4 regions of the Nocardiopsis synnemataformans genome follow, and region 4 is predicted to be linked to each of the others. Evidence: predicted binding sites of a transcription regulator. Region 4 holds the regulator's gene; each other region holds the start of a gene.
The links. The regulator HrcA, encoded in region 4, represses chaperone genes, less so after heat shock. The targets are predictions, from matches to a motif close to TTGGCACTCTCNNNNNGAGAGTGCCAA.
Positions count from the first base shown of each region.

Region 1: groES (co-chaperone GroES) is a predicted target of HrcA. The motif match lies at 4,446-4,472, and genes of this name have one in related genera.
Region 2: ACSIH6_RS17780 (FmdB family zinc ribbon protein) is a predicted target of HrcA. The motif match lies at 3,269-3,295, and genes of this name have one in related genera.
Region 3: groL (chaperonin GroEL) is a predicted target of HrcA. The motif match lies at 1,464-1,490, and genes of this name have one in related genera.

Region 1 is NZ_CBDRFA010000050.1:29,478-34,631, reverse strand. It holds gene guaB (IMP dehydrogenase) at 1-884, opposite strand, end outside; gene ACSIH6_RS25500 (sigma-70 family RNA polymerase sigma factor) at 1,363-1,959, opposite strand; gene groL (chaperonin GroEL) at 2,282-3,892, opposite strand; gene groES (co-chaperone GroES) at 4,008-4,319, opposite strand; gene ACSIH6_RS25485 (THUMP-like domain-containing protein) at 4,590-5,154, shown strand, end outside.
Region 2 is NZ_CBDRFA010000028.1:65,560-70,713, forward strand. It holds tRNA gene ACSIH6_RS17760 (tRNA-Arg) at 1-8, opposite strand, end outside; gene ACSIH6_RS17765 (D-alanyl-D-alanine carboxypeptidase family protein) at 429-1,535, shown strand; gene mscL (large conductance mechanosensitive channel protein MscL) at 1,598-2,005, opposite strand; gene ACSIH6_RS17775 (SAF domain-containing protein) at 2,112-2,768, opposite strand; gene ACSIH6_RS17780 (FmdB family zinc ribbon protein) at 2,883-3,251, opposite strand; gene ACSIH6_RS17785 (5-formyltetrahydrofolate cyclo-ligase) at 3,461-4,105, opposite strand; gene galU (UTP--glucose-1-phosphate uridylyltransferase GalU) at 4,263-5,154, shown strand, end outside.
Region 3 is NZ_CBDRFA010000103.1:15,342-20,495, forward strand. It holds gene groL (chaperonin GroEL) at 1-1,299, opposite strand, end outside; gene ACSIH6_RS36065 (ABC transporter permease) at 1,679-2,542, opposite strand; gene ACSIH6_RS36070 (ATP-binding cassette domain-containing protein) at 2,539-3,510, opposite strand; gene ACSIH6_RS36075 (PadR family transcriptional regulator) at 3,679-4,272, opposite strand; gene ACSIH6_RS36080 (ubiquitin-like small modifier protein 1) at 4,450-4,728, opposite strand; gene thrC (threonine synthase) at 4,791-5,154, opposite strand, start outside.
Region 4 is NZ_CBDRFA010000004.1:11,401-16,554, forward strand. It holds gene ACSIH6_RS02940 (hypothetical protein) at 1-325, shown strand, start outside; gene ACSIH6_RS02945 (16S rRNA (uracil(1498)-N(3))-methyltransferase) at 395-1,132, opposite strand; gene dnaJ (molecular chaperone DnaJ) at 1,129-2,271, opposite strand; gene hrcA (heat-inducible transcriptional repressor HrcA) at 2,276-3,289, opposite strand; gene ACSIH6_RS02960 (DUF3097 domain-containing protein) at 3,471-4,310, shown strand; gene ACSIH6_RS02965 (magnetosome magnetite crystal formation protein family) at 4,474-5,154, shown strand, end outside.

The DNA.
Region 1 (5,154 bases), on a different contig from region 4:
AGCAGCTGCGCCCCGGCCCGGGTGGCGATGTTGCCCGCGACGATGTCGGCGCGCGAGTTGGCCTTGAGCTTGGCGATCATGTCCGCGAGCCCCGAGGAGTGGCCGTGGGCGGTGTCCACGACGATGAAGTCGACACCGGCCTCCACCAGCCGCTTGGCGCGCTCCTCCGCCTCGGTGCCCACTCCCACGGCGCCGCCGACGACGAGTCGCCCGTCGGCGTCCTTGGTGGCGTCGGGGTACTGCTCGCTCTTGATGAAGTCCTTGACGGTGATCAGGCCGCGCAGCCGGTTCTGGCCGTCGACCAGCGGCAGCTTCTCGATCTTGTGCCTGCGCAGCAGGTCGAAGGCCTGCTCGCGGCTGACGCCCACGGGAGCGGTGACCAGGTTCTCCGTGGTCATGACGTCGCGGACCAGGCGGTCGCGGTCGCTCTCGAAGCGCATGTCCCGGTTGGTGACGATGCCGACCAGGGTTCCGGTGGCGTCGGTGACGGGCACCCCGGAGATCCGGTAGTGGGCGCACAGGCGCTCGACCTCGGCGAGGGTGTCCTCGGGCTGACAGGTGACCGGGTCGGTGACCATGCCCGCCTCGGAGCGCTTGACCAGGTCGACCTGGCTGGCCTGGTCCTCGACGGAGAGGTTGCGGTGCAGGACGCCCGCGCCGCCCTGGCGGGCCATCGCCACGGCCATGCGGGCCTCGGTCACGGTGTCCATCGCCGCGGAGAGCAGCGGGATCCGCAGCGTGAGGTTGCGGGACATGCGGCTGGTGGTGTCGACCTCGCCCGGCTGGAGATCGGAGTAGGCCGGGATCAGAAGGACGTCGTCGTAGGTCAACCCGGGGGGAAGGAGTTTGTCCCCGTAGTCGCTGTACTCCTGGCTCTGGCCCATGACACAACCTCCGCTTTCCCGGCACACCTGCGCGGTCTCGCCCTCGCGTGTCGTCTCATCCTAGGTCGTGGTCCCGTGCGCCCCCGGTGGAACGAGGTGTTTGACCCGTCACCCCGGGCCGAAAGTGACCAGCCTCACGGTTTGCGCGGCACTCCCCCCGCTTCCGACCAGCACGCGGATCCTCCCGCGGCTCAGGGGTTCGGGGCTCCCCGCTCCTGCCGCCCACCGGAGACGAGGGCCGGTGGCCAGTGGTCGGTGATCGGGGCCCTTCCGGACCGGCACCGCGGCCCCTCGGCAGTGGCCCCACGTCTGGTCGGATGAGGGGATCAACCCATGACCCGATCCGCGACCCGTGCCTCGGGGAAACCGGGAGATCTAGGGGCGGAGGTAGCCCGACGCCCCGAGGGCGCGGCAGTACCCGCGCACCCGGGGGCGGTCGGGGCACCGGCGGCGGCCGGGCCGGGGGCGTCCGGCGTGCTCAGGGGACGAGGCGGTTCGCCACGGCCACCTGCCGAAGCCGAGCAATAGCTCGGTGCTGGGCAACCCGTACCGCTCCCGCCGACATTCCAAGAACATGTCCCGTCTCATCCGCCGTAAGTCCTGCGATCACCCTCATGACCAGCAGTTTGCGCTGTTGTTCCGGCAGCTCGTCGAGAAGCTCCCGGGCTCGCTGGGCCTCGATCACCCGCACCGCCGACTCCTCGGGCCCGGGGCCCTCGTCGGGGCGCTCGGGCACGGAGTCGGTGGAAACCGTCTCGGCCCTGCCCGCGCCGCGCAGGGTGTCGGCCACCTTGTGGGCCGCTATGCCGAACACGAAGGCCGCGAAGGGGCGGCCGCGGTCCTGGTAGCGCGGTATCGCCGAGAGCAGGGCGATACACACCTCCTGGGCCACGTCGTCGGAGTAGTGGGCCAGCCCCGAGACACGGGCCAGGCGGGCACGGCAGTACCTGACCACCATGGGGCGGACCTCGCGCAGCAGCGAGTCCATCGCCCCGTCGTCCCCCCGGACCGCGAGCGACCCCAGATGGTTCAACCCCGTGTGGTCCCGCTGCCCCCGGGCGCCTGCATCCGTCACCGTCACGCTAGGAATGATGCCCCCATCGCGGGACTCAACCACTCGGATCGGCAACTACAGAATGGTCACGTTTCGGGAAAATCACCCGAAAACGTCTGTGCCGCCGAGGGAAACCTGTGACGTGCGTGATAGTGCGCGGGGGCGGAGCGACCGCTCCGCCCCCGTCAGCGCCGGGGTATGTCGACCGGACACACCCCGGCGGCCGCGTGTTGCGACCGTGCCGCCGGGGCCCGGCCCAGCTGGCCGCGCCCCGGCGGCCGGGCCCGCGCCCCAGGGCTCGAAAGCCCGGAGGCCCGGAGGCCCGGAGGCCCGGCGACCGTGCCTAGTGGCTGTGACCGTGCCCGTCGTCCTCGTCGTCCTCGGGCTTGTCCGCCACCAGCACCTCGGTGGTCAGCAGCATGCCCGCGATGGAGGCGGCGTTCTGCACGGCGGAGCGGGACACCTTGACCGGGTCGAGGATGCCCTGCGAGGTCAGGTCGCCGTAGGTGCCGGTCGCGGCGTTGTAGCCGTGGCCGTCCTCCAGCTCAAACAGGCGGTGGGTGACCACGTAGCCCTCGGCGCCCGCGTTCTCCGCGATCCACCGGGCGGGCTCGATCAGGGCGCGGCGCACGATCGCCACACCGGTGGCCTCGTCGCCCGTCAGGCCGAGGTCCTCCGCGCTCAGGGCCCTGGAAGCGTGCACCAGGGAGGCGCCGCCACCGGCGACGATGCCCTCCTCGATGGCCGCGCGGGTCGCCGAGATGGCGTCCTCCAGGCGGTGCTTCTTCTCCTTGAGCTCCACCTCGGTGGCGGCGCCCACGCGCAGGACGGAGACACCGCCCGCGAGCTTGGCCAGGCGCTCCTGGAGCTTCTCGCGGTCCCAGTCGGAGTCGCTCGCCTCGATCTCCTTGCGGATCTGGCGGACGCGGTCCTCGACCTCGGACTTCTCACCGGCGCCGTCCACGATGGTGGTGGCGTCCTTGGTGATCGTGACGCGGCGGGCGCCGCCCAGCGCGTCGAGGTCCACGTTCTCCAGGGTCAGGCCGACCTCCTCGGCGACGACCTGGCCGCCGGTGAGGACCGCGATGTCCTGGAGCATGGCCTTGCGGCGCTCGCCGAAGCCGGGCGCCTTGACCGCGGCGACGTTGAGGGTGCCGCGGATCTTGTTGAGCACCAGGGCGCCCAGGGCGTCACCGTCGATGTCCTCGGCGATGATGAGCAGGGGCTTCTTGCTCTGGACGACCTTCTCCAGCACGGGCAGCAGGTCGTTGAGGCTGCTGATCTTGCCCTGGTTGATCAGGATCAGCGCGTCCTCCAGCACCGCCTCCTGGCGGTCGCCGTCGGTGACGAAGTAGGGCGAGACGTAGCCCTTGTCGAACTGCATGCCCTCGGTGAAGTCCAGGTCCAGACCGAAGGTCGGGGCCTCCTCCACCGTGATGACGCCGTCCTTGCCGACCTTGTCGAACGCCTCGGCGATCAGGTCGCCGATCTGGGCGTCCTGGGCGGAGTTGGTGGCGACGTAGGCGATGTCCGCGCGCTCCTCGACGGGACGGGCGCGCTCCAGGAGGATCTCCGACACCTTGGCGGCGGCGGCGTCGATGCCCTTCTTCAGGGACATCGGGGAGGCGCCGGCGGCCACGCTGCGCAGACCCCCGTGGACGAGGGCCTGGGCCAGGACGGTCGCGGTGGTGGTGCCGTCACCGGCGGCGTCGTTGGTCTTGGTGGCGACCTCCTTGACCAGCTGGGCGCCCAGGTTCTCGTAGGGGTCGTCCAGCTCGACCTCACGGGCGACGGTCACGCCGTCGTTCGTGATGGTGGGGGCGCCGAACTTCTTGTCGATGACGACGTTGCGACCACGCGGGCCGAGCGTCACCTTGACGGCGTTGGCGAGGCGGTCGACGCCCCGTTCGAGGGCGCGACGGGCGTCGTCCTCGAACTCCAGGATCTTCGGCATGTGGGTGCTTCCTCTTCAGGCTGGTCGAAAGCGGGCATCCCGCCCGCCCGGCTGTGCGCCGACCGGTGCGGGATGCGATTGGCTCCGGGCCCGACGGAGCGGGCCCCGTAGAGACCTACTTCTCGACGACAGCGAGAAGGTCGCGGGCGGAGAGCACCAGGTACTCCTCGCCGTCGTACTTGACCTCGGTGCCGCCGTACTTGCTGTAGAGAACGACGTCGCCGACCTTCACGTCCAGCGGGATGCGCTTGTCACCCTCGTCGTCCCAGCGGCCCGGGCCCACGGCCAGGACCTCGCCCTCCTGGGGCTTCTCCTTGGCGGTGTCCGGGATGACCAGACCGGAAGCGGTGGTCTGCTCGGCCTCCAGCGTCCGGACCACGACGCGGTCCTCGAGCGGCTTCAGCACGGTCTTGGTGGCGGTCGACACGGTGTGACCTCCCCCTTCAAAGTTTCGGTGTACTGATCTCGGCCCGCGCTGGTGCACGGACCGACTGCGAAAAAGGGGCGACCGCGGCGGCCTGTCGTCGCGGGTGCCAGACCGGCCTCGTCGCGGTTAGCACTCTACCCCCGAGAGTGCCAGAATGGAAATGTGACCGTGACCCCCGGTCAGGGACCTCCGTCAGGGGGACTCCCCTCCCGGCCGGGGCGGGGCTCGGTCGCTCCCGCACACCGCTCCTTCGACGCCCGGGGGGAACCCATGCGCGCGCCCGCCTTCGAGGCCCTGCTCACCGACGCGGGCCGGGAGGTCCTGGCCGGGGTTGACCCGCAGGCCGCCGCCAGGGACCAGCTCGCCGCGGCCTCGCTGCTGCGCGGTGATCCGCGCGTGGCCGCCCTCGACCCCGGTCTACCCGTCTCCGAGCTGGTAAACGCCGTCCTGACCCAGGTCTCCCTGCGCGAGCGCGGGCGGGCCAAGTTCGGCGAACTCGCGGAGCGGATGTTCTTCACCCCCAACGGGCTGGAGCAGTCCACCCGGCGCGTGGTGGCCGACTACCGCGCGGAACGCACGGCCGGGGTGGCTCGCGCCGTCGGCTCCTCGGGGTGGGGGCTGGACGGCGTCACCGCGGGCGACCTGTGCTGCGGGGTCGGCGCGGACCTGCTGGCCCTGGCCGCGCGCGGCGTTCCGGTGGAGGGCGTGGACGCCGACCCCCTCACGGTCGCGGTGGCCCGCGCCAACATCGAGGCCCTGGGCCTGTCCGGACTGGCCCGGGTCCGCGAGGGCGACGCCTCCGCGACCAAGCCCGGCCGGTACCCGCTGCTGTTCT
Region 2 (5,154 bases), on a different contig from region 4:
ACGGAGCCATGGGTCTGACGCAGGTATGTCCTACCCCGTCACCGGACCAAGCCTAACCCAGGATGGACGTGGATGGGGTGTCGGTCAGCCTCCGGCGGGGGCGGTTGGGGGACTCTGCGTGCATGGCGGAGTACGCTGACCTACGATTGGTTGTCCTGGTGCGGTGTGACGTTGTTCATGACGCATGTCGTGTTATGGCCGCGTATGTACCCTCGATAACGATGGGGAACCGGGCTCGGCGTCGACCGGCCCGGCGGTGACCAGGTGTTTCACCGAAGCCCGGAGCAGAGGGCGGCGGGGCGGGGAGGGGCCCGCCCGCGACCCGCTCCGCCCGGTGGACCGATCTCGCGTGGCCGCATGTGGACATGTAGTACGTTGCCTTGCGGCCACGGGTAGGTGTTCGAGGAAAAGCAGCCGGAGGATCATTCGTGCCGTTCACTTCTGATGCGGCGCGGCGCAGGTCCCGCGTACCGGGTGGCGGCGGGGCGCTCACCGCCTTCGCCCTGTCCTACCGGGTCCGCTTCGCACAGGCGCTGACGCTCACGCTCGTCACCGCGCTCCTCGTGGCGCCGGTGCACACCGGCGCGCTGGAACCCGCCGAGGCGAGCCTGGAGGAGTTCCGGGAGAGGGCCGAGACCGCCTCCCAGGAGCTGGAGGAGGCCAACCAGGACCTCGTCGACCGCCAGGAGGCGCTGGAGGACGCCCAGTCGGAGCTGGTCCAGACCATCTACGACCTCCAGCAGACCGAACTCGAACTCAACGAGATGCGCGAACCGCTGGCCCAGCTGGCCAGCACGCTGTACAAGCAGCCCGACGGCGGCATGCTCGCCGTCCTGGCGTCGGGATCCCTCAACGAGGACCTCCAGATCCAGTCCTACGCGGCGAAGATCTCCCAGGACAACCAGATGCTCATCCAGGACGCCACCGACCTGCGCGAGGAGCAGGTCGAGCTGGCGAGCCAGGCGCAGGAGCTGCAGACCACCACCCAGTTGGAACAGGTCGAACTGGCCGCGGACATCGAGGCCCTGCGCGAGCAGTCCGAGCAGACCACGAACGAGCTCGTCCAGGAGCTGGAGGACCGCGGCATCGACCCGGAGGCCTACATGGCCGCCGGGAACTGCGACCCGGACGCGGCCGTGAACGCCCAGGGGGCGGCCAACGGCCTGCTCCCGGCCAACTCCCTGTGCGACCTCTACGACGACAAGAGGCTGCGCGCCGACGCGGCCGTGGACTTCCTCCAGCTCAACGCCAGGTACGTGGACGAGTACGGCGAGAACATGTGCATCACCAGCGCCTACCGCGACCTGCCCAACCAGCACCGCGTCTACGGCCAGGTGGCGCCGGGCTTCGCGGCCGTCCCCGGCACGAGCAACCACGGCCTGGGACAGGCGATCGACCTCGGCTGCGGCATCCAGAACTACCGGTCCGACCGCTGGCTCTGGATGGAGGCCAACGGCGCCGACTTCGGCTGGCACCACCCGGCCTGGGCCAAGTCCAGTCCCTTCGAGCCCTGGCACTGGGAGTACACAGGCTGATCCTCGCCCGGCCCTTCCGGGGGCGGCCCCGCACGGGGCCGCCCCCGACGCGTTCGGCCGCCTCAGGCGGCGGTCTCGGGCACCACCTCGCTGGTGCAGTGGGCGCAGCGGGTCGCCTTCTTGCTGATCTCCGTGCAGCAGTGCGGGCACTCGCGCGTGGTGGCCTCCTCGGCCTTGACGAAGCGCTCCACCACCTTGGCGACGGGCAGTACCACGAAGAAGTACAGGATCGCCGCGGTGATCAGGAACGAGATCAGCGCGTCGACGAACGCCCCGTACAGGAACCGGCTCCCGTTGATCTCGAAGTAGAGGTCCCCGAAGGTGGGAACCCCGCCGAAGATGCCGATCAGCGGGGTGATGAACCCCTCGGTGAACGCGGTGATGAGGTTGGCGAAGACCGCGCCGATCACGACCGCGACCGCCAGCTGCACCAGGTTGCCCTGGAGCAGGAACTTCTTGAAGCCTTGCATGGATACAAGCCCTACATACTCGTGGTGTCCGTACGGGCGCCGCAGCGGGATTCCCCTGGTGGGAGCCCGCGGCGCCCGGCCAGCTTTGCCCACCGGAGGTCGCCGGTCAACCGCGGATGGTGATGGACAGCCGTGAGTCGGCCGCGTGGCCCGCCAGGCTCCTGGCCTCGACGGGTGTGGCCGCGATGACGATCAGCGCGCCGCCCTCCCCGCCGCCCGAGGAGTCCTCCTCCGGGAGGGCCAGGACGGGGCGGTCGCTGGCCACCTCCACGGCGGGGCCCGCGCGGGCGGGCGCGAGGTCGTCGCGCCCTCTGGCGGCGAGGACGTCCACCCGGCTGCCGGGGGAGAGCAGGCCCACCGCGCCGGGGTCGGCCACCCGCACCGGGACGGCGACCAGGCCGGGACCGTAGGGCCGCGCGGGAGGGTCGGCGAGCCGGGCGTCGGTGATCACCTCTCCCCGGCGCACCGGGGCGTTGAGGCGGAGCCCCGCGGTCGCGGTGTCGGCCGCGAGCGCGCCGCCAGGCACGGAGTCGGCGGGCAGGTCCCGGGCGGTGAGGTCGCCGTCGGTGAGGGGGTCCGTCGCACCGAGGTCGCGGGAGGCGACCAGGACACGGGAGGTGGGCACGGGAGGAGGGCGTACGGCCAGGACGGCGCTGAGGAGCGCGGCGGCGGCCAGGAGGGCGGCGACGACGCGCCGGTGCCGGTCCAGGAGCCGGGTGAGCGCGCGACGGTGCCGGTAGGGGAGGGGCGCGGCGTTGTTCATACCCTCAACGCTAGGTCGCGGAGGGGCCGTTCGGAGGTTGTCCACAGGCCCGATCACACGGGCCGCGCGCCGCCGAGGGATCGGCGGCGCGGTGGCGGTCAACGGTCCGGCGGATCAGCCCGTCGCGGCGGTGGCGCTGGTGCTGCTGGCCTTGCTCGTGGTGCTGTTGCCGCTGCTGGTGTCCGAGGAGGAGCTCTTGGCGTCCGAGGAGGTGGACGAGGCGGAGGAGGAGTCGGTGGAGCCCGAGTTCCCGCCGTCCTTGCCCTCACCGGAGCCCGAACCGGTCAGCACGGAGCTGTTGGAGGACTTGCCGCTGTCGGTGCGGTAGAAGCCGGAGCCCTTGAAGACGATGCCCACGGCGGAGTACACCTTGCGCAGGCGGCCCTCGCACTCGGGGCAGACGGTCAGCGCGTCGTCGCTGAAGCTCTGCACGACCTCCATCTGGGCGCCGCACTCGGTGCACGCGTACTGGTACGTAGGCACTGTTCGGGTCCTCCTTGCTGGCACTCTCGCCCGTTGACTGCTAAATAGTACGCGCTCGCCGACCGGAGCCGTGACAGGGCCTCTCCCACGGAGATCGGTGCGGGGGTGCACGCGGCCGGGCGCCGGGCGCCGCCGGAGCGCGACCGCCAGCGACAACGCCCCCGGCGTTCGGGTTAATCCCGCCTTGTGCGTCGTCCCGCCCCTCCCGCTCAGCTCCGCCCGCTCAGCCGGTCCCGTTCAGCCGGTCCGCCCGGCCACACCCCCGTGCCGAGGACCCGCACCCCGCCGGACGGGGTGACCACGGCGTCCACGGGCCGGTCGTGCGACTCGGCGGGCAGCGACTCCACGAACTCCTCGTCGTGGACCAGGGCTATCGCCGGCGTGTGCGGGCCCTTGCGGGCCAGCGCGCGGTCGTAGCACCCGGCGCCGCGCCCCAGGCGCGTCCCCCGCCGGTCCACGGCCAGGGCCGGGCAGACCACCGCGTCGGCCCGGGCCAGCGCGTCGGGCCCGTAGCGGTGGCCCACGGGTTCCAGCAGCCCGTGCCCGGCCGGGGCCAGGGAGTCCGGCCCGTCGAAGGCCGCCCAGTCCAGCTCGCCGCCGGGCGGGAACACGGGCAGCAGCACGTAGGCGCCGCGCTTCCACAGCGCCGCCACCAGCTTGCGGGTGTCGGGCTCGCCGCCCACGGAGTAGTAGCAGGCGACCGTTCCGCCCATGGCCAGCCACGGGACGTCCAGTAGCGCGTCGCGGACCGCCGACCCGGCCCGGGAGCGCTCCTCGGGGCTCCGGGCGCGCCGCCGCTCCAGGAAACCCCTCCGCAGCCCGGCCTTGGCCTCACGCAGCTCGCTCTCGCCCATGGCCCCAGTGTGGCACCGCCCGGCCCCGGCCGGATGCCCCGTGCGGTGAACACGCGGTGGCGGTCCGCCCTCCGCCGCCCGAAACCGTCGGGACTTCTTGGCGCCCTCCTGGGTGTGGAGACGCTGAGACGGCCGACCGCTGCCCTAAAGTGCCGACATGAACGACTCCACCGACCAGAAGCGACCCTCCGGTTCCGTGTCCGTCACGAAGGCGGTCGTACCCGCCGCGGGCCTGGGCACGCGTTTCCTGCCCGCGACCAAGGCCACGCCCAAGGAGATGCTGCCGATCGTGGACAAGCCCGCGATCCAGTACGTCGTGGAGGAGGCGGTGGCCGCCTCCCTCCAGGACGTCCTGATGATCACGGGTCGCAGCAAGCGCTCCATCGAGGACCACTTCGACCGGGCCTACGAGCTGGAGGAGGCGCTGGAGGCCAAGGGCGACGACGCGCGGCTGCGCTCGGTGCGCGAGTCCAGCGACCTCGCCCAGGTGCACTACGTCCGCCAGGGCGAGCCGCGCGGCCTGGGCCACGCGGTGCTGTGCGCGGAGGCGCACGTGGGCGACAACCCCTTCGCCGTCCTGCTGGGCGACGACCTCATCGAGTCCGCCGACCTGCTGTGCCGCATGATCGAGGTGCGCGAGCGTCACGGCGGCAGCGTCGTCGCCCTCATGGAGGTGGAGCCCGAGCAGGTGTCCCTGTACGGGTGCGCGGGCATCGAGCCCACCGACGAGGAGGACGTCGTCACCGTCACCGACCTGGTCGAGAAGCCCACCCCCGAGCAGGCGCCGAGCCGCTGGGCGATCATCGGCCGCTACGTCTGCGACCCGGCGGTCTTCCCCGTCCTGCACGAGACCCCGCCCGGCCGGGGCGGTGAGATCCAGCTGACCGACGCCCTGCGCGAGCTGGCCCGGCGCAAGCCCGAGGACGGCGGCACGGTGCACGGCGTCCTCTTCCGCGGCCGCCGCTACGACACCGGCAACAAGGCCGACTACATCCGCACGGTCGTGGACTTCGCCTGCCGCCGCCCCGACCTCGCCGACGAACTGCTGC
Region 3 (5,154 bases), on a different contig from region 4:
GCCCTCCAGCTCCAGCTTCTCGAAGGCCGGGACGCTGGCCTGGAGCAGAGCGACACCACCGCCGGGCAGGATGCCCTCTTCGACCGCGGCCTTGGCGTTGCGGACGGCGTCCTCGATGCGGTGCTTGCGCTCCTTGAGCTCCACCTCGGTGGCGGCACCGGCCTTGATGACGGCCACGCCGCCGGCCAGGCGGGCGAGACGCTCCTGGAGCTTCTCGCGGTCGTAGTCGGAGTCGGTGCGCTCGATCTCGTTGCGGATCTCGTTCACGCGACCGGCGATCGCGGTGGCGTCACCGGCGCCGTCCACGATGGTGGTCTCGTCCTTGGTGACGACGATCTTGCGGGCGCGGCCGAGCATGTCGAGCTCGGTGCTCTCCAGCTTGAGGCCGACCTCCTCGGTGATGACCTGGCCGCCGGTCAGCACGGCGATGTCGCCGAGCTGGGCCTTGCGGCGGTCACCGAAGCCCGGGGCCTTGACGGCGACGGACTTGAAGGTGCCGCGGATCTTATTGACGACCAGCGTCTGGAGGGCGCCGCCCTCCAGGTCCTCGGCGATGACGACCAGCGGGCGGCCGGCCTGGAGGACCTTCTCGACAACCGGCAGGAACTCGTTGTTGTTCGAGATCTTGGAGTTGACGATGAGGATGTAGGGGTCCTCGAGGACCGTCTCCATGCGCTCCAGGTCGGTGGCGAAGTAGGGCGAGATGTAGCCCTTGTCGAAGCGCATGCCCTCGGCGAGCTCGAGCTCCAGCCCGAAGGTCTGGCCCTCCTCGACCGTGATGACGCCTTCCTTGCCGACCTTGTCCATGGCCTCGGCGATGGTCTCGCCGATCTGGGGGTCGCCGGCGGAGATCGAGGCGGTGGAGGCGATCTGCTCCTTGGTCTCGATGTCCTTGGAGAGGTTGCCGAGCTCCTCGTTGATGCGCGCGACGGCGGACTCGATGCCGCGCTTGAGGCTGATCGGGTTGGCGCCGGCGGCGACGTTGCGCAGACCCTCGCGGACGAGGGCCTGGGCGAGCACGGTGGCGGTGGTGGTGCCGTCACCCGCGACGTCGTCGGTCTTCTTGGCGACCTCCTTGACCAGCTCGGCCCCGATCTTCTCCCACGGGTCCTCGAGCTCGATCTCCTTGGCGATGGAGACACCGTCGTTGGTGATCGTGGGGGCGCCCCACTTCTTCTCCAGGACGACGTTGCGGCCCTTGGGGCCGAGCGTGACCTTGACGGCGTCAGCGAGCTGGTTCATGCCGCGCTCGAGGCCGCGACGGGCCTCCTCGTCGAACGCGATCAGTTTGGCTGCCATTGAGTTCTTGTCCTCCCGTGACCGGGCTGATACGCGATGGGACGAGGCATGCGCCCGCGACGGACGACCGCGGACCCTCCGGCAACCCTGCTGCCGGGGACCGCGATCTCGCAGCCTCGATCCGGTTAGCACTCAGTCAAGGCGAGTGCTAACCAGTTCCCTTTTTAGCACTCGACCCCGGCGAGTGCAAACGATGTGGTCACGATTTCCCATCCCGACATTTCCGCGTCTACCTGCACAAACACCGTATGACATGGGGGTTTTCCGCGTTGAGCGGACGGAGCCGCGCACCGGTTCCCCCTTTCCCGGCGCACGGCTCCGACCCGGCTCCAAGGCTCCCGGCCCGGCCCCGGCCCGGCGCGCGACAGCGGCGCCCGGGTCAGGAGCTGAGGCGGCGCATCGCCCGCGACCCCCCGGCCAGCGCCGCGACCGCGAGCACCACCGCCACGGCCCAGCCGACGGCGACCGACGCGTCCCACTGCCCGGCGAACAGGGCGCGCTCGGCGTCCACCACGTAGGCCACCGGGTTGGCCCGCGAGAGCGCGTACAGCCACGGCGGCGCCAGTTCCATCGGCAGCAGCACGCCGGACAGCAGCATCAGCGGCATGATCAGCGTCTGCACGATGGGCGCGAACACGTAGGTCTGCTTGACCGCCAGGGCCGTCAGGTACGACAGCGTGGACAGCCCGACGCCCAGGACGGCGAGCAGGAGCAGCCCCACGACGGCGCCCGCCAACGACGCGTCGAACCCGAGCGGCACCACCAGCACGAGGATGAGCACCATCTGCGCCAGCATGAGCACCACGTCGCGCAGGACCCGTCCCAGCAGCAGCGAAACCCGGCTCACCGGGGTGGCCAGCAGCCGCTCGTGCGCTCCGGAGGACATCTCCGGCAGCAGCCCGAAACCGGCGAACCCGGCCGTGAACAGGCCGAGCATCACCAGCAGACCGGGCACGAACCACTGCCACGGGTCCTGTCCCTCGGCACCGGCCAGCCCCGTCAGCAGCGGCGCGAACAGCACCAGGTACAGCACCGGTTGCAGCATGCCGAAGAGCAGCATCAGCGGCCGGTGCAGGAACGGCCGCATCTGGCGGGCGAAGACGGTCGCGGTGTCGCGCACCAGGCCCGGCCCCCGCATCGCGGGCGCCTTCCCCCCGGTCGCCTTCGCCGCGGACTCCTTCGCCCCGGTCCTCTCCTCCCCGGTCGCCTCCGCGGGAGTTCCGGTCACCTCGTGGAAGCTCATGCCCCCTCCTCCCTCAGGCTGCGTCCGGTCAGGGTCAGGAACACGTCGTCCAGGGTGGGCCGCTGCACCCGGACGGCGAGCAGCGGGACTCCGGCCGCGTCCAGCCCGCGCAGCAGCTCGGGCAGCACGGTGTCCCCGCGTTCCACGCGCAGGCGCACCTCGGCGTCGCGCCCCGCGTGCGCGAGCACCTCCGCCGTTCCGGCGGAGGGCACCCGCTCGGCGATCCCGGCGGCGGTGCGCGCCTGTTCGGCGTTCGGCACGGTGAGGGTGACCAGGTCGCCGGAGACCTTGCCCTTGAGTTCGTCGGCGGTGCCGTCGGCGATGACCCTGCCGTGGTCGATGACCAGGACCCGCTCGGCCATGTCGTCGGCTTCGTCGAGGTAGTGGGTGGTGAGCACGACCGTGGTGCCCGTCCGGTCGCGCAGCCGGGCGATGTGCTCCCACAGGTTGGCGCGGCTGTGCGGGTCGAGTCCGGTGGAGGGCTCGTCCAGGAACAGCAGCTTCGGCTCGTGGATGAGCCCCATGGCGATGTCGAGGCGCCTGCGCTGTCCGCCGGAGAGCTTGGTGACCTCGCGGTCGGCGGCCCCGCCCAGCTCCAGCTGGTCGAGGAGTCCGTCGGCGCGGCGGCGCGCGGTGCGCCGGTCGAGCCCGTACAGCAGCCCCTGCGTGTACAGCTCCTCCCGGGCCCGCTGGTCCTCCCCGGCGCCGTGCCCCTGGCCGACGAAGCCGATCCCCCGGCGCACCTTGGCGGGTGCGGTGCGGACGTCGTGCCCCGCGACCACGGCGGTGCCCGAGGTGGGTTCCAGCAGGGTGGTGAGCATGCGCAGTGTGGTCGACTTCCCCGCGCCGTTCGGTCCGAGCAGGGCGACGAGCTCGCCCTCGGCGACGTCGACGTCGACGCCGCGGACGGCCTGGACGACCTCCTTGCCGACCCGGAAGTCGCGGGTCAGCCCACGTGTGTGGATCATCCCTCTCCTTATTAAAACTTGAGTACGAGAGAGAGTGTGCACCACCCCGACGCGATATTCAAACTTTAATAAGAGCTCGGTCCGCCCCCGGGGATCCGACCTGGGCAGCGGGGAGAGACCCGCCCGGACAGAGGGAAGTCGAGCCGACGGGACCGGAGGGCCGCCGGGTCAGCGGTCGCGGGCGGCTGCCCCCGACGCCGGGGGCAGCCCGAAGGCATCGGGGCCGTCGTCGGCCATGGTGTACTCCCCGGCCCGCAGGGTGGCGACGAGGTCGCGCGTCCAGCGGGTCTCGGCCCCGATCGTGCCCCTCCACAGGCTGAAGAGCTCACGCACGTGCGCGGGCTTGCCCCACCCGTCGGAGGGCCGCAGCTCCTCGTCGGTCCTCTCCAGCAGCTCCAGGCGCTGCTCCAGCAGGCCGACGACCTCCGCGCGCGGCAGGATGCACATGAGGGTGACCGCCGCGAAGAGCATCGCGGGGTCCTCCCTACGGGTCAGCCCCCGGCGGATGAGGCGGCGCAGCTCGGCCTCGCCGTCCTCGGTGATCGCGTAGGAGACGCGGTCGACCACCTCGTCCCCCTCGGCGACGAACTCGCGCAGCCTGCCCTCCTGGGAGAGCTTGCGCAGGGCGTGGTAGATGGAGCCCCACTTGATGTTGGCCCAGTGCTCGGTCCCCCAGTCCAGGAGCTCACGGCCCACTCGGTATCCGTGGGCCTGCCCCTCCATGCGCACCACACCCAGGACCAACAGCCGTGTCGCCGACATCTCCACCCTCGTTCGACCGGAATCCCTTCCAGCCTACGAGCAGCGACGCGGCGGTTCGGCGCGCCCCGGCCGGGCGGCGCCACGCCATCACCGCCCCTGGGCGCACGGGTTGTCGGCGGACGACGAAGGGGCGGCCCCGGCGCCCTGTCGCGCCGCGGCCGCCCCTCGCGGTGGGGCTCAGCAGCCCCCGGCGACCGCCGGGATGATGGAGACCTGGGCACCGTCGGCGACCTCGGTCTGGAGGCCCTTCTCGAAGCGCACGTCCTCGTCGCCGATGTAGACGTTGACGAAGCGGCGCACCTTGCCGCCGTCGTCCAGGATGCGGGCGCGGATGCCGGGGTAGTTGGCCTCCAGGTCGTCGAGGACCTCGGCCAGGGTGGCGCCCTGGGCGGAGACCTCGGAGGCGTCGTTGGTGTAGGTGCGCAGGATGGTGGGCACGCGGACGCTGGCGCTCATGGCGGACTTCCTTCTCGTGGGAGATGACGGGTGGTCGGGCGGACGGGGCCCGAGGGGCGTGTCTAGGCCAGACCGGCGTCGGTGAAGGCGCTCAGCGACGGCCTGATCGTGGCGCTCACCCCGGCGTCGACGGCGTTCAGGGTCTTGAGCCCGTCACCGGTGTTGAGCACGACGGTCTCGGCCTTCGGGTCGAGCCTGCCCTCGCGGACGAGCTTGCGCAGCACGCCGGTGGTGACGCCGCCCGCGGTCTCGGCGAAGACGCCCTCGGTGCGGGCGAGGAGCTTGATGGAGTCGACGATCTCGTCGTCGCCCACGTGCTCCACCGATCCGCCCGTGCGCTTGGCGATGTCCAGCACGTACGGCCCGTCGGCCGGGTTCCCGATGGCCAGCGACTTGGCGATGGTGTCGGGCTTGACCGGCTGGATG
Region 4 (5,154 bases):
CGAGGAGGGCGTCACGGCCACCTCCACGTGTCCGGCGCCCGAGGAGTCCACCTCCCCCGCCCCGTCCGGCTCCGAGGAGGACAAGGACGAGAAGGCCGCTTCCGAGAAGGAGTGCGAGCCCAGCGACGAGCCGAGCAGCGGCGCGGGCGACGGGCCCACCGGTGAGGACGGCGGCGGCGACAGCGGGACCGGCGGGGAGGAGCCCTCCGGCGGCGGTGACGGTACCGGCGGCGAGGGCGGCGGCACCGGCGGCGACGGAAGCGGCACGGGCGGCACCGGCACCACCGGAGGCGACAGCGACGCCAAGACGGCTCCCGGCAGCTGACGCGCCCGTCCCGGGGCCGGTCCCCGAACAGCAGTCACGAACGACCGTGCGCTCTACCAGCCGTGTGCCCTACCAGCGGCCGGTGCGGGCCTGGAGCACCGACAGGGCGGCGACCCCGGCGGTGGAGGTGCGCAGCACGCTCGGCCCCAGCAGCGCACGGACCGCGCCCGCGGCGTCGAACGCCTCCAGTTCGCCGTCGGAGAAGCCGCCCTCGGGGCCGACCACCACGACGACGCCGGGGCCCTGCCGGGCGGGCAGCTCCAACTGTGACAGGCGGCTGGCACCGTCCTCGTGCAGCACGACGCCCAGGTCCGCCCCGGCCAGCAACTCGGTCACGGCGGCGCGGTCGGCGAGGTCGGCGACCTCGGGCAGCCGCGCGCGCCGGGCCTGCTTGGCCGCCTCACGGGCGGTCGCGCGCCACTTGGCCAGTGCCTTGGCGGCGCGGTCGCCCTTCCAGCGGGTGACGCAGCGCTCCGCCGCCCAGGGCACGACCGCGTCGGCTCCGGCCTCGGTCATCATCTCCACGGCCAGTTCGCCCCGGTCGCCCTTGGGCAGTGCCTGGACCACGGTCAGGCGGGGGCGGGGCGCCGGTTCCTCCCGGCGCTCCACCACCGCGCAGACGATGTGGTCCCTGCCCACGGCGGTCACCGTGCAGCGGGCGCGCAGGCCGCGTCCGTCGGAGAGGTCGACGGTCTCGCCCTCCCGGATGCGGCGCACCACGGCGGCGTGACGGCCCTCGGCGCCGTCCACCGTCACCCGGTCGGCCGCCAGGTCGGCGGCCTCGACCAGGAAGACCGGCGGTGTCACTTGGCGCCGAAGGCGTCGCGGATCTTGGAGAAGAACCCGCCGTGTCCGGGGCTGAAGCGCCCCGGGGTCTGGTCCTCGCCACGCAGTTCGGCGAACTTGCGCAGGAGGGCCTCCTGCTCCTCGTCCAGTCGGCTCGGGGTCTCCACGTCGACGCGGATGCGCAGGTCGCCCCGGCCGCCGCCGTCGAGGTGGCTGACGCCCTTGTTCGGGAGGGTGATGACGTGGCCGGAGTTGGTGCCCGGGCGCAGGTCGATGTTCTCGGTGCCGTCGAGGGTGTCGAAGGCGAAGGAGGCGCCCAGCGCGGCGGCCGTCATGGGGACGGTCACCGTGCAGTGCAGGTCGTCGCCGCGCCGTTCGAAGGTGGGGTGCGGGCGCTGGATGATCTCCAGGATGATGTCGCCGCGCGGTCCGCCGTTGGGGCCGACCTCGCCCTCTCCGGCGAGCTGGATGCGGGTGCCGTCGTCGACGCCCGCGGGGATCTTGACGGTGCGGGTGACCTTCTCGCGCACCCGGCCCTCGCCCGCGCAGTCGCCGCAGGGGTTGGTGATGACCGAGCCCTGGCCCGAGCACTGGGGGCAGGGGCGGGAGGTCATGACCTGTCCGAGGAAGGACCGGGTGACCTGGGACACCTCGCCCTGCCCGTGGCACATCTCACAGGTGGTGCGGTGCGAACCGGCCGCCGTCCCCTCGCCCTGGCATGTCTCGCACAGGATGGCGGTGGGGAAGGTGATCTCCTTGCTGACCCCGAACGCGGTCTCCACCAGGTCCAGTTCGACCCGGATCTTGATGCTGCGCCCGCGGCGGACCCGTTCCCGGGGGCCGCGCCCGCCGGGCTGGCCGCCGCCGAAGAAGGCGTTCATGATGTCGTCGAAGGCGAACCCGCCCGCGCCGCCGAAGCCCCCTGCCCCGCCACCGCCGCCGGGCGCGTAGGGGTCCTGGCCCATGTCGAACATCCGGCGCTTGTTCTCGTCGGAGAGGACCTCGTAGGCCTGGGTCACCTCCTTGAAGCGCTCCTGGGTTGCGGGGTCCGGGTTGATGTCCGGGTGGAGTTCGCGCGCGAGCCGCCGGTAGGCCTTCTTGATCTCGTCCTTGGACGCGTCGCGACGCACTCCGAGAACCTGGTAATAGTCTCTGGCCACTGAGTTACTGTCCTGCCAAAATCTGTCCGACATAGCGAGCCACGGCGCGTACTGCTCCCATCGTCCCCGGGTAGTCCATCCGGGTGGGTCCCACCACACCGATCTTGGCGAGCGACTGGTTTCCCACACCGTAGTCCGCCGACACGATGGAGGTGGACCTCAGGCCCTCGTGGAAGTTCTCCGCGCCGATGCGCACCGTGAGCATCGACGGGTCCTTGGCCTCTCCCAGCAAACGGATGAGGACCATGTTCTCTTCCAGTGCCTCCAGGACTTCCCTCAGGCTGGCGGCGAAGTCGACGGCGGCGAGGTTGGCCGTCCCCGCGAGGACGATCTTCTCCTCGTGCCGTTCGACGAGGCTCTCCAGCAGGACGGAGAGGACCGACACCGCCATCCGGCGGTGTTCGGGCGGCACCTGCGGAGGCAGGTCCTCCACCGCGTCGGGCACGTCGCCGAGGTGGCGTCCGGCGATGGCCCGGTTCAACATCGCGCGCAGGTCGTCGACGGCGGCCTCGTGGACCTCTCCCAGGCCGTCGATGACGCGCTGCTCGACCCGGCCCGTGTTGGTGATCACGACCATCATGATCCGCTGTCCCCCGAGGGGGACCAGTTCCACGTGCTGCACCGACGAGCGGGTCAGCGAGGGGTACTGGACGATCGCGACCTGGCGGGTGAGCTGCGCGAGGAGCCGTACGGTCCGGGCGACGATCTCGTCGAGGTCGACGGCGCCGGTGAGGAAGGACTCGATGGCGCGCCGCTCCGCGGTCGAGAGCGGCTTGACCGAGGAGAGCCGGTCGACGAAGAGCCGGTACCCCTTGTCCGTGGGGACGCGGCCGGCACTGGTGTGCGGCTGCGCGATGTAGCCGTCCTCCTCGAGGGCGACCATGTCGTTGCGGATGGTCGCCGGAGAGACGCCGAGCCGGTGCCGGTCGGCCAGGGCCTTGGACCCCACGGGCTCGTTGGTGTTGACGAAGTCCTCGACGACGGCACGCAGGACCGCGAGCTTGCGCTCATCCAGCACTCGCCACCTCCTGGCACTCCGTGGTCCTCAGTGCTAAGTCTATGCCCGGCCGCAAACCCTGACGGTTACCCGTGGGCGGCGACGCCCCGGCGCGGCCCCGTCGTCCCCGCTCCCGCGGGGCCCGCGGCGCGCGCCGCGGCCGACGGGGCGCCGGCTCGCGCCACCAGTAGACTGCACGACCGTGGCTACCAAGGGAACCGGCCGTTACGGCCGCGACGTGCTCGCCGGGGACTGGCGCCGCCCGAGGAAGAAGGCGGTCCGCGAGGTGCCCCTGGAACGGGAACTGGTCGTGGAGGACGCCGAGGAGGCGTTCTGCGGGGCGGTGGTGGCCTGGGACAAGGCCACCGTGACGCTGGAGGACCGGCACGGCCGCCGCCGCGTGTTCGACCTCGCTCCGGCCGCGTTCCTGGTCGACGGCGAGCCGGTGACCCTGGTGCGCCCCGCCGCGGTCCCGAGGGGACCGCTGCGCAGCGCTTCCGGGTCGGTGGCGGTGCCGGACGCGCGGGCGCGCACGGCCCGGGAGAGCCGGATCTACGTGGAGGGCGTCCACGACGCCGAGCTGGTGGAGAAGGTCTGGGGCCACGACCTGCGTGTGGAGGGAGTGGCCGTCGAGTTCCTGGAGGGGGTCGACGACCTGCCCTCGATCGTGGCGGAGTTCGCACCCGGGCCCGGCAGGAGGCTGGGCGTCCTGGTGGACCACCTGGTGCCGGGCTCCAAGGAGACGCGGATCGCCGAGCGGGTGCGCGGCGAGCACGTGCTGGTGGCCGGGCACCCCTACGTCGACGTCTGGCAGGCGGTGCGGCCGGGTTCCGTCGGGATCGGGGCCTGGCCGGAGGTGCCGCGCGGCGTCCCCTGGAAGGAGGGGGTCGTGAGCGCCCTGGGCTGGCGGTTGGAGACGGGCGAGGCGTGGCGCCGGATCCTGGGATCGGTGCGTACCTATGCTGATCTGGAGCCGGCCCTGCTCGGCCGGGTGGAGGAGCTGATCGACTTCGTCACCGGGCCGCACCCGGACGCTCCCTAGCGAGCACTGCGCGCGGGAGGAGCGGCAGGACCTAGGATTTGACCTGGGCGAGGCGTCGGTCCCCGTGTTCGGCGCCGAGGTCGCCCGCCTCCGGCCCGCGCGGTCGTCGGTACAGCACGGTAGTACAGGAACCTCCCCCTCATCAGCGGAGCCAAGGAAGAGCATGAGCCAGACCCCGACGAACCCCCCGCCCCCGGAGGATCCCCACCGGGGACAGCAGCCGGACCACGGGCAGGACGGGCAGCAGGAGTACGGACAGCAGCCCCAGCAGCCGGATCCCGGCCAGCAGCCCGCCTACGGGCAGCCGTCCGGGGCGCAGCCGCCGTACGCCCCGCAGCCAGACCAGAGCCAGCAGGGCTACGGTCAGCAGCCCTCGGGAGCGCAGCCGGGATACGGCCAGCCGTCCGGGGCGCAGCCGCCGTACGCCCCGCAGCCAGACCAGAGCCAGCAGGGCTACGGCCAGGCCCCGGGAGCACAGCCCGGCTTCGCACCGCCCCCGGGCGCCCCGTCGCCGTACGCTCCCCAGCCCGGTCAGGACCAGCACGGTCAGGGCCAGCCCGCCTACGGACAGCCCTCGGGCGCGCAGTCCCCGTACGCCCCGCAACCCGACCAGGGACAGCAGGGCTACGGCCAGACCCCGGGAGCACAGCCCTCCGGCGCCCAGCCCGGATACGCCCCGCCGTCCGACTACGGCCAGCAGCAGCCCTACGGCCAGCCCCAGCAATCCCCGCCGGAGTACGGCCAGCCCCACCAGGGCGCCTACGGCCAGCCCGCCCCGGGTCAGCAGCAGCCCGGTTTCGCCCCGCCCGAAGGAGCCCCCGAGCAGCCCGGGTACGGGCAGCAG